Regions from separate parts of the Micromonospora sp. LOL_023 genome, predicted to be linked through region 3. Evidence: riboswitches for the same ligand, from Rfam matches in the RefSeq annotation. Region 3 holds a riboswitch; each other region holds the start of a gene.
The links. A riboswitch is a leader RNA that binds a small molecule or an ion and turns the genes downstream of it on or off. The one in region 3 is predicted to bind cobalamin.
Positions count from the first base shown of each region.

Region 1: linked by a shared signal. The riboswitch ahead of ACFHVL_RS12100 (prenyltransferase/squalene oxidase repeat-containing protein) and the one ahead of ACFHVL_RS08030 (ribonucleoside-diphosphate reductase subunit alpha) in region 3 are both predicted to bind cobalamin.
Region 2: linked by a shared signal. The riboswitch ahead of ACFHVL_RS08935 (CbtB domain-containing protein) and the one ahead of ACFHVL_RS08030 (ribonucleoside-diphosphate reductase subunit alpha) in region 3 are both predicted to bind cobalamin.

Region 1 is NZ_JBHMIM010000018.1:5,584-8,852, reverse strand. Features, by position in the region: gene ACFHVL_RS12105 (LPXTG cell wall anchor domain-containing protein) at 1-1,191, opposite strand, end outside; cobalamin riboswitch at 1,284-1,439, opposite strand; cobalamin riboswitch at 1,591-1,733, shown strand; gene ACFHVL_RS12100 (prenyltransferase/squalene oxidase repeat-containing protein) at 1,819-2,859, shown strand; gene ACFHVL_RS12095 (hypothetical protein) at 2,896-3,269, shown strand, end outside.
Region 2 is NZ_JBHMIM010000012.1:66,567-69,835, forward strand. Features, by position in the region: gene ACFHVL_RS08930 (VWA domain-containing protein) at 1-1,259, opposite strand, end outside; cobalamin riboswitch at 1,340-1,468, opposite strand; cobalamin riboswitch at 1,581-1,759, shown strand; gene ACFHVL_RS08935 (CbtB domain-containing protein) at 1,791-1,997, shown strand; gene ACFHVL_RS08940 (CbtA family protein) at 2,012-2,770, shown strand; gene ACFHVL_RS08945 (hypothetical protein) at 2,818-3,141, shown strand.
Region 3 is NZ_JBHMIM010000010.1:117,118-120,386, forward strand. Features, by position in the region: gene ACFHVL_RS08020 (YciI family protein) at 1-134, opposite strand, end outside; gene ACFHVL_RS08025 (PadR family transcriptional regulator) at 210-854, opposite strand; cobalamin riboswitch at 991-1,206, shown strand; gene ACFHVL_RS08030 (ribonucleoside-diphosphate reductase subunit alpha) at 1,335-3,269, shown strand, end outside.

The DNA of each region.
Region 1 (3,269 bases), on a different contig from region 3:
GGCGCTCGGGGTGGGCGTCGCACTGGGGCTCGGTGTCGGCGTCAAGGTCGGGGTGGGTGCCGGGTCGCCGGTGCCGATCTGACCCAGCGGCACCTGCGCCAAGCCGAGGACCGCCTGGGCGGTGGCCCGGCGCCACTGGTCCAGTTCGGACTCGCCGATTCCGTCGGTGACGGCTGTGGCGAGCGAGTCCGGGGTATAGGCGATCGCGCCGACGTGTGCCGACGCCGCACCAGCGTTGGCGGTGGTGAGCTGTTGCGCGGCGACGAACCCGGCGGCCTGTCCGGCGGCGGTGTGCTCGCCGGCGGCGGCCAGTGCCTGCCCGGCCAGACCAGTGCTGTTGGTGTTGGGATAGTTGGTGAAGCCGGAGCCGTTGAAGGATCCGTCAGCCGCCTGCACCGACAGCAGCCACGATGTGGCCGCAGCCAGCGGCTCGGCGGTGCCGCTCGCTCCGGCGTCGGCGGCTGCCAGCAGAGCCTGCACCGCCATCGCCGTCGCGTCCACCTCCATGCTTTGCTCCGTCGCAGGGTCCGCCGAGCAGGCGTTGCCGGCCGCGCTGGGATACAGGCGGAACCCGCCGCCTGGGCACTGCTGCTTGACGAGAAAGTCGACCACCGGCTGCGGTACACCTCCGGAGCGGGCCAGTCCTATGACGGCCAGCGACTGACCGAACAGGTTCGACCCGGCGGTGGTGTCGAGATTGCGGTCGTACAGCCAACCCGTCCTGGTGCCGTGGTCGGTGCCGTAGATCAGGTCCAGTGTGCGCTGACGCCAGTCGTGTCCACCGAAATCGGTCGGATCGACACCGGCGGCGACGGCGGCCAGGAGCACCTTCGCCGTCGATCCGCCGGTGACGAAATCGCCCATCTCGGTCCGGATGGCGGCGTAGCCGTCGGCGTTGGCCGCGAGCGCCTCGGTGATGGCGGCGACAGCGGCCAGCTCGGTGCCGGTGGCCCGCAGCGCGAACAGCGCGTCGATCGTCAGTCCCCAGTCACTGCCGACGAAGCCCGGCAGACCACCGTCGACCAGTTGACCGGAAAGCCAGTGTGATCCGGCCTGCGCCGCTGCGGGAGTGGCGGCCAATCGCAGAGTCGGAGACCCGGCGGGACGGGCGAGAGTGACCCCAGCACTGGCGGCGACCACCGCGAGGGCGGCAAGCGCCGGCAGGACCCGACTGAGAAAGCCACGAACCATGGAGGGACCTTTCGGAGCGGTGACCGAAACCGCATCCGCCGGTCGCACGCGACCAAGGCCGATCCGGGCTCGATCCGTAGACCACGACGTGTTGAGCCGCTCACTCCACAGTCGGGCATTCCGGCTCGCGTACCGGTGCTCACAGGCACACCGGCGCGCATACGGCTGCGGGTCAGCGCCGGCCTCGCACCGGCTTCCCCCGCCTGGGAGCACATTCAGTTGTGACGAGCCGCTACCGAGTATGTCAGATCGGCAACCGCGGGCGTCCTCACCGGACGTCACGGGCGGCGGCCGATCGGATCGAATAGCGGATCTGCTCAGCGGTTGACAGCCACCGTGCCGAGTATGACCGGCGAAGCCACCGGCCCGATCAGGGCCGAGCCGTTGACGACCGAGAGGAGTCATGCCCACACTGTCCGCAGCAGTTCCGCACCTGTGCATCGATGGGGGAAGTCCGGTCGGAAGCCGGCGCTGGCCCGCAACGGTAGGCGGCGAACACCATGCCGCGAGCCCGAGTACCCGTCGACGTACCGCTGCTAAGGATGTCCCACCCGTCGTGGCCCACGGGTCGGAGCCACCCGGTCCACCCGGGTCGCATCGACGTATGGGCCGGAAAGGCGCCGCCCGATGGCCACCCACCGCCGTCACCGTCTCCGACTCGTCACCACCGGTGTACTCGCCGCTCTCGCGCTCACCGTGACCGCGGCCGCGCCGGCCGCAGCCACTCCACCTCAGACCCACAACCGCGTCGACGCCGCCGCTGGCTGGCTCGCCCGGCAGATGGTCGACGGAGAACGCTTCGAAGTCGTCTTCGGCGGCATCGCCTACCCCGATCAGGGCCTCACCATCGACGCGATCTTCACTTTCGCCGCAGCCAAGGAAGCCGACAGCTACGCGACCAACGCGATCACCTGGCTCGCCGAACCGGCGGTGATCACCGGCTACATCGGCGGCGGCACCGAGGCGTACGCCGGCGCCACCGCCAAGCTCGCGCTCGGCGTGCAGGTCCGTGGCCTCGACCCCACATCGTTCGGTGGCATCGATCTGCTCACCCGGCTCACCGGACTGATGACACCCTCCGGCCGCTTCTCCGACCAGTCCGCGTTCGGCGACTACAGCAACATGTTCAGCCAGTCGTTCGCCGTCATCGCCCTGGACCGGGCCGGCGGCGCGCCAGCGCAGGCCGTGTCCTTCCTGACCGCCAGCCAGTGCCCGGACGGCGGGTTCCCGCTCCAGTTCGCCCAGGCCACCTGCATCAGCGACGTCGACGCCACCGCGATGGCGATCCAGGCACTGGTCGCGGCCGGCGAATGGCACCAGGCCCAGACGGCCGCGCAGTGGCTGATCTCCGTACAGGCCACCGACGGCTCGTTCACCGCCGGCGGGGTCGCCAACGCCAACAGCACCGGCCTGGCCGCCCAGGCGCTGGTGGCGACCGGCCGGGTGCTGGCCTGGTGGCAGGCCCGTCAGTTCCTGCTGAACCTGCAGGTCGGCTGCACCGGTGCCATCGCCGACCGGGGCGCGATCGCCTACACCACCACCGGATTCGACCCCGCCACCGCACCCCGCGCCACCGCGCAGGCCGTACCCGGCCTGGCCGCAGCCAGCCTGGTCACCCTGTCTGCCAACGGCTCCCGACCGGACGCGCCGACCCTGGCCTGCGCCTAGCCGTTCAGTCCCGCGTAGCTAGCCCACGGAGGAATCATGGCAACATCGATCCGCCGCCGACTGGCGGCACTCGCCGCGATCGTCGTGCTGGCAGCAGGACTGGTCGCGGTCGACCCGCTGACCCGCCCGGCGCACGCCGCCGCCTGTGCACCCGGCACCGGCGTCACCGTCGTCGTCGACTTCACCGCCTTCGGACTCGGCGTACAGACCAACTGCTATCCCGGCGACCCGCCGACTGGCCTCGCAGCCCTGCAGGGCGCCGGTTTCACCCCCACCGGCACCCTGCGTTGGGGACTCGCCTTCATCTGCCGCATCGACGGCCTGCCGACGCCTGCGGCTGAGCCCTGCGTCAACACCCCACCGGCCAGCGCCTACTGGTCGTACTGGCATTCGACGCCCGGCGGCACCTG
Region 2 (3,269 bases), on a different contig from region 3:
CGGTACGCCGGCCCGGCCGCTACCGGCGGCGGACCGCCGGCCTGCGCTCCGCCCGACGGGTCAGCCTCGGAGCCTCCGTCGGTCACGGGTGATCCGGCGCTGTCGGGAGGTCCAACGTCACCGGAAGGACCGGCGTCGTCTCCAGATCCGGCAGCCGGCGACGACACCGGTGCGTCAGCCGGCGACGGGTCCGGTGGGGGCGACGGGTCCGGTGGCGACGGCGGACCAGGGTCGGGGTCGGGGTCGTCGCCGCCCTCGTCGCGCAGCACCTCGTCGAGGCGTTGTTCGTCCGTCCCGGGCGGATCGAGGGGATCCCGACGGCGGCGGTGCGGCAGCGCCAGCCGCGCGGCGTCGCGTACCTCGGCAGCGGTCACGGCGGCGAGTCCACGCCAGGCGGCCAACGCGATGGATGCCCGGGCCATCACGATGTCCGCGCGCAACCCGTCCACCTGGTACGCCAGACAGATCCGGGCAATCCGGTTGATCTCGGCGTCGGGCAAGGTGACCTGCGGCAACGCCGCCCGCGCACTACGTACCCGGTGCGCCAACCGGTCGTCGGCCGCCCGCCAGGTCGCCGCGAACGCCGCCGGGTCGGCCTCGTACGCCAGCCGCCGACGCACCACCTCGGCCCGGTCACTCACCTGCGTCGGCGCGGTCACCGACACGACCAGCCCGAAGCGGTCCAACAGTTGCGGCCGCGGCTCCCCTTCCTCCGGGTTCATCGTGCCGACCAGCAGGAACCGGGCCGCGTGGTTGACCGACACCCCGTCGCGCTCGACGTGCGCCCGCCCCATCGCCGCGGCGTCCAGCAGCAGATCCACCAGATGGTCCGGCAGCAGGTTGACCTCGTCGACGTAGAGCAGACCCCGGTGGGCGGCGGCGAGCAACCCCGGCTCGTACGCCTTGACCCCGGCGCTGAGCACCCGCTGGATGTCCAAGGTGCCGACCACCCGGTCCTCGGTGGCCCCGACCGGCAACTCGACCAGGGTGGCCGGGTGCCGACGTCCGGCCGCCGGCGCGGTGTGCGGCCCGTCTGGGCAGCCCGGATCGGGTGCGGCCGGGTCGCAGGCGAACCGGCAGCCGACCACCTTGTCGACCTCGGGCAGCAGCCCGGCCAGCGCCCGGACGATCGTCGACTTGGCGGTGCCCTTCTCGCCACGGATCAGCACCCCGCCGATGCCGGGATGCACCGCCGCGAGCAGCAGGGCCTGCCGCAGGTCGGGCAGGCCGACCACGGCGGTGAACGGATACGGCCTCATCGGGCGTGCCGACAGCGGTGCATGGTGAATCCCTCCCGCGGGTATCCACGCCCGCGTGCCGGTGAACCTGTGAGCGGCCGGAGTCTCCTGGCTGCCGGATCGTCGCCACGTCCCAGCCTTCCCGCCGCGTCGCGACGGTGGCTGTCTCAAGGGGACGTGCCTCCCCGGTCACAGTGGCGGGACCGCCCCGGATTCGCACCGGGTTCCTCCGCGCACCGCTCGTACCGGCCATGCTCCCCCACCGGCGCCTCGACCGTCAATGTGGCGCCGGTCCCGCTGCTGGTCCCGGCGGTGGCCATTGTCCGGCCCGGTGATTCGGCGGTACGCTGCGGACGCCACGGTGCTCGGGAAGCCGGTGTAATTCCGGCGTGGTCCTCGCCACTGTGACCGGGGAGTGTCCGTTCCACCACGCCACTGGGCCGCCACACGGCGGCTTGGGAAGGCGGGACGATCGCGACGATCCGGGAGCCAGGAGACCGGCCGTGGCACGCACCGCATCGCCACGAGGCATGGACGAGAGGATTCCCTGGCATGTCTGCATCTTCGGTCGGCGGCGACGCCGCCAGCACCACCCCCACCATCCGCGTACCGCTGGCCGGCTGGCTGCTCGCCGCGGTGGCGGCGGTCGTCATCTACCTGGTCGCACAGGACAACGGACTCGTCCTGGCAGGTGCCGCCGAGTTCGTGCACGAGTTCACTCACGACGGCCGGCACGCGCTCGGCGTACCGTGCCACTGAGCACGGCGGCGACGATGCGCACCCTTTCGTTCGGCACCGTGCTGCGCCGTGGCCTGGCGGCCGGGCTGGCCGCCGGGGTGGCCGGCTCGGTGGCGGCCCTGCTGATCGTCGAGCCGCAGATCGAATCGGCGCTGGTCGTCGAGGAGAGCCGGGCGGCCGGCGGGGCCAGCGGGCACAGTCACGACGGCGAGTTGGTCAGCCGCGTCATGCAGGTCTTCGGTGGGCTGGTCGCGACGGTCGCGGTCGCACTGTGCCTGGCGTCGATCGTCGCGGTGGTCTTCGCCTCGACCCGGCACCTGCTGCCCGGCCGCGACGACTTCCGCCGGGCCGGTCTGCTCGCCGGACTCGGCTTCGTCGTGGTGGCGTTGCTGCCGGCGATCCGGTTCCCCGCCAACCCGCCGGGTGTCGGCGACCCGGCAACGGTCAACCAACGGACCGGGCAGTACCTGTCGTTCATCATCGCGGCGGCGGCACTCAGCTGGCTGGCGGTGCTGGTGCACCGTCGGCTGGCCGGTTGGTCCCGGCCGGAGCCGCTGCGGGCGGTGGTCGCGACGGCCGTCGCGATCATCGGGTACGCCCTGCTACTGGCCCTGTGGCCGGCGACGGCCGTCGAGGTGCCGGCGGACATCCCGGCGGTGCTGCTGTGGGAGTTCCGACTGGCCTCACTGGCCCAGCTGGCGACGATGTGGACGGTCCTCGGCGTGGTGTTCGGCCTACTGCTCACCCCGGCGAAGGTCGCCGGTCGACGGCCCGTACTCGCCGACACGGCGTGACCGCCGGCGCCACCGCGCCGGAGCCGGCTCTCGGGCAGACCGCCCGGGTGACGGTGTGCCGGGGCTGCTGCTGCGGCACCGTACGCAAGCATCCCGACATCGACCATGACCGGCAGCTCGCGCTGCTGCGTTCTGCGGTCCCGGTGCAGGTGGCCGACTGTCTGAACGCCTGCGAGCGGTCCAACGTGGTCGTGGTGCAGCCGACACCGCTGGCCCGGCGGCTCGGTGCCCGGCCGGTGTGGTTGGGCGACATCCTCGACGACGCGACCCTGTCAGCGGTCGCCGAGTGGGCCACCGCCGGCGGTCCGGGCCACCGGGCCTTGCCGGGCCGGCTCGGGCCGCACCGGTTTCCCGCGCCGCGCTGGAAGTAGCCTCCGGCCAGCCACAGGGCTGGGCACTTGGGGCCCTCGCGCGCCGCCGGTGCCGAAAATCATCCGGAAGGTGCCGGTCAGGCGAAGTTCACCCCCGGGATCGGTCCGTCCCACTACGACAGCCGCCG
Region 3 (3,269 bases):
GCGTTGCCGCTGACCCAGATCCCGGCGTCCTTCATCTCCTTGTCATAGGCCATCCAGTCCTCGACCGTGCACTGCGGCACGGTCGGCTCGGGGGCGTCGGTGGGCGCGCTGACGAACAGCAGCATGTACTTCATGGTTCTCCTCGCTGAGGCGTACGTCGCCATCTGCGGTAACGACGATCGGCGGACGGCCGGATCGACACCGTCACCTCAACTGTCTTGGGTCTGGTCCGGGCCAGCCTCGTCGGTTTCGGCGAGGATGCCGTAGAGCTTGCGGCGGGTCTCGTCGAGCACCCGGACCGCCCGCTCGCGCTGCTCCGCGTTGCCGTTCATCAGTACGTGCCGCAGCACCTGCATCGTCTGCATCCCGGACTCGCGTACATCGTGCCAGCTGTCGACGGTCTCCGGGGCGAGCTCGGTCCACGGAGCGGCCTGCGCCGCCTGCTCGGCCTCGGGTCGACCGGCGTCGGTGAGCGCGTAACGCTTGCGCCCGCCGCCGGCGCCTTCGGCGGCGCCGACGATCTGACCTTCGTCCTCGAGTAGTTGCAGGGTGGGGTAGATGGAGCCGGGGCTGGGGCGCCAGGCGCCCCCGGTGCGGGAGTCCAACTCCTGGATCATCTCGTAGCCGTGCATCGGCCTGTCGACGAGCAGGGCCAGCACCGCGGCCCGCACGTTGGGTCGCCGCCGCCCCCGACCGCCACCACGGCCGCCGCCCGCCCCCCGGCCGCCGAATGGACCGCCGGGTCCGAATGGCCCGCCCGGTCCACCGGGTCCGCCGAAGCCGGGCCCGAAGGGTGGGAATCCGGCGCCGCGCAGAAAGGCCCCCGGGCCACCGCGTGCTCTCTCGCGTCTCATGTAAACCTCCACTGCAGGATCATTGATACGTTGACGATATATCGTCAAGCAGTCGGCGACAACTCGATCTGCTGAGTGAAATACGTGACACCACGACACGACATGTAGGTACCCACCGCGAAGCCACCCACCAGATATAGTCCCGGACGCAACTGGTTCGGCCGGGCAGCCAGCCCGGCCGAGGCAACAGGGAACCCGGTGCGAATCCGGGACTGCCCCGCAGCGGTGAGTGGGAACGACCGCCGTCGAGCACACTGGGCCACCCCGGCCTGGGAAGTGACGGCCAGTAGGTGACTGGCATGTCCGGTCCGGCCCACAAGTCCGAAGACCTGCCGTTGTGCCGGATACGCCGAACGCGTACCCGGTGGTCCGATCGCCGCGCGGGACGGCCGACGGCTGCGACGCGTTGGCCATCGCGCGTTCGCGCCTGTCTGCCTGCCCGCTCGGCCTCCCACGAGGCGATGCCAGGAGGCACCACAGGTGACCGTCGTCACACATCCCGCCGCTACCGCACCGGCGGCCACGCCCGGCAAGCGGCCGACCCGAATCCGCGACCGATCGGGGACCGCCACGCCGGTCGACCCCGACCGGCTGCGCGACGCGGTACGGCAGCACGCCGACGGGCTCGCCGACGTCGACCCGGGGCGGGTCGCTGCCAGGACGCTCAGTGGTCTCTACGACGGCATCACCACCGCCGAGTTGACCCGGCTGCTGATCCAGACCGCGGCCGACCTGATCGGCGAGGACCCGCAGTACTCCCGACTGGCCGCCCGGCTGCTCGCCGACGAGATCGGCACCGAGGTCTGCCGGCAGGGCATCGGCTCGTTCAGCCAGGCGATCCGGCTCGGACACACCCACGGCCTCGTCGGTGACGAGACGGCCCGGTTCGTCGCCGACCACACCGCCGACCTCGACGCCGCCACCGCCCCGGCCGCCGACCGCCGGTTCGAGTACTTCGGGCTGCGGACCGTCTACGACCGCTACCTGCTGCGTCATCCCGCCACCCGGCAGGTGGTGGAGACCCCGCAGTACTGGCTGCTGCGGGTCGCCTGCGGACTGTCCCGCACCCCCGCCGAGGCGATCGGCTTCTACCGGTTGATGTCGTCACTGGCGTACCTGCCGAGCTCACCGACCCTGTTCAACTCCGGCACCCGGCACACCCAGTTGTCGTCGTGCTTCCTGGTCGACTCGCCCCGCGACGAGCTGGACTCGATCTACGACCGGTACGCGCAGGTGGCGAAGCTGTCCAAGTACGCCGGCGGGATCGGCATATCCTGGTCGCGGGTCCGCTCGCGGGGTGCGCTGATCAAGGGCACCAACGGGCTGTCCAACGGGATCGTGCCGTGGCTACGGACGCTCGACGCCTCGGTGGCCGCCGTCAACCAGGGCGGCCGACGCAGGGGCGCGGCCTGCGTCTACCTGGAGCCGTGGCACGCCGACATCGAGGAGTTCCTGGAACTGCGCGACAACACCGGCGAGGACGCCCGGCGCACCCACAACCTCAACCTGGCCAACTGGATCTGCGACGAGTTCATGCGCCGGGTCGACGCCGACGCCACGTGGTCGCTGTTCAACCCGGCCGACGTCCCACAGCTGCCCGATCTGTACGGCGCCGAGTTCGACACCGCGTACCGGGCCGCCGAGGCTGCCGGGCTCGCCGTACGCCAGATCAAGGCCCGCGACCTGTACGGGCGGATGATGCGCACCCTGGCGCAGACCGGCAACGGCTGGATCACCTTCAAGGACCGGTCGAACCTGCTGTGCAACCAGACCGGCGAACCCGGCAACGTCGTGCACCTGTCCAACCTGTGCACCGAGATCGTCGAGGTCTCCTCGGACGCCGAGACGGCGGTCTGCAACCTCGGCTCGATCAACCTCGGCGCGCACCTGACCCCGGCCGCGACCGGGGAGGGCGGCGCGGCAGGCGAGATCGACTGGGCGCGGCTGCGCGACACCGTCCATACCGCGGTGGTCTTCCTCGACCGGGTGATCGACATCAACTACTACCCGAGCACCGAGGCCGGCGCGTCGAACCCACGCTGGCGCCCGGTCGGCCTGGGCATGATGGGCCTGCAGGACGTCTTCTTCGCGCTCGGCCTGCCGTTCGACTCGGCGCCGGCGCGGGAACTGTCCACCCGGATCGCCGAGGAGATCTACCTGACCGCGTTGGAGACCTCCGCCGGACTGGCGCAGCGATACGGACCGCACCCGGCGTACCCGCAGACCCGGGCGGCGCGCGGGCACCTGCACCCCGACCTGTGGGGCACCGAACCGACCCAGACCGACCGTTGGACGGCGCTGCGGCAGCGGGTCGCCGCGCACGGGCTGCGCAACTCGCTGCTGGTGGCGATCGCGCCGACCGCGACGATCGCGTCGATCGCCGGCTGCTACGAATGCATCGAGCCGCAGGTGTCG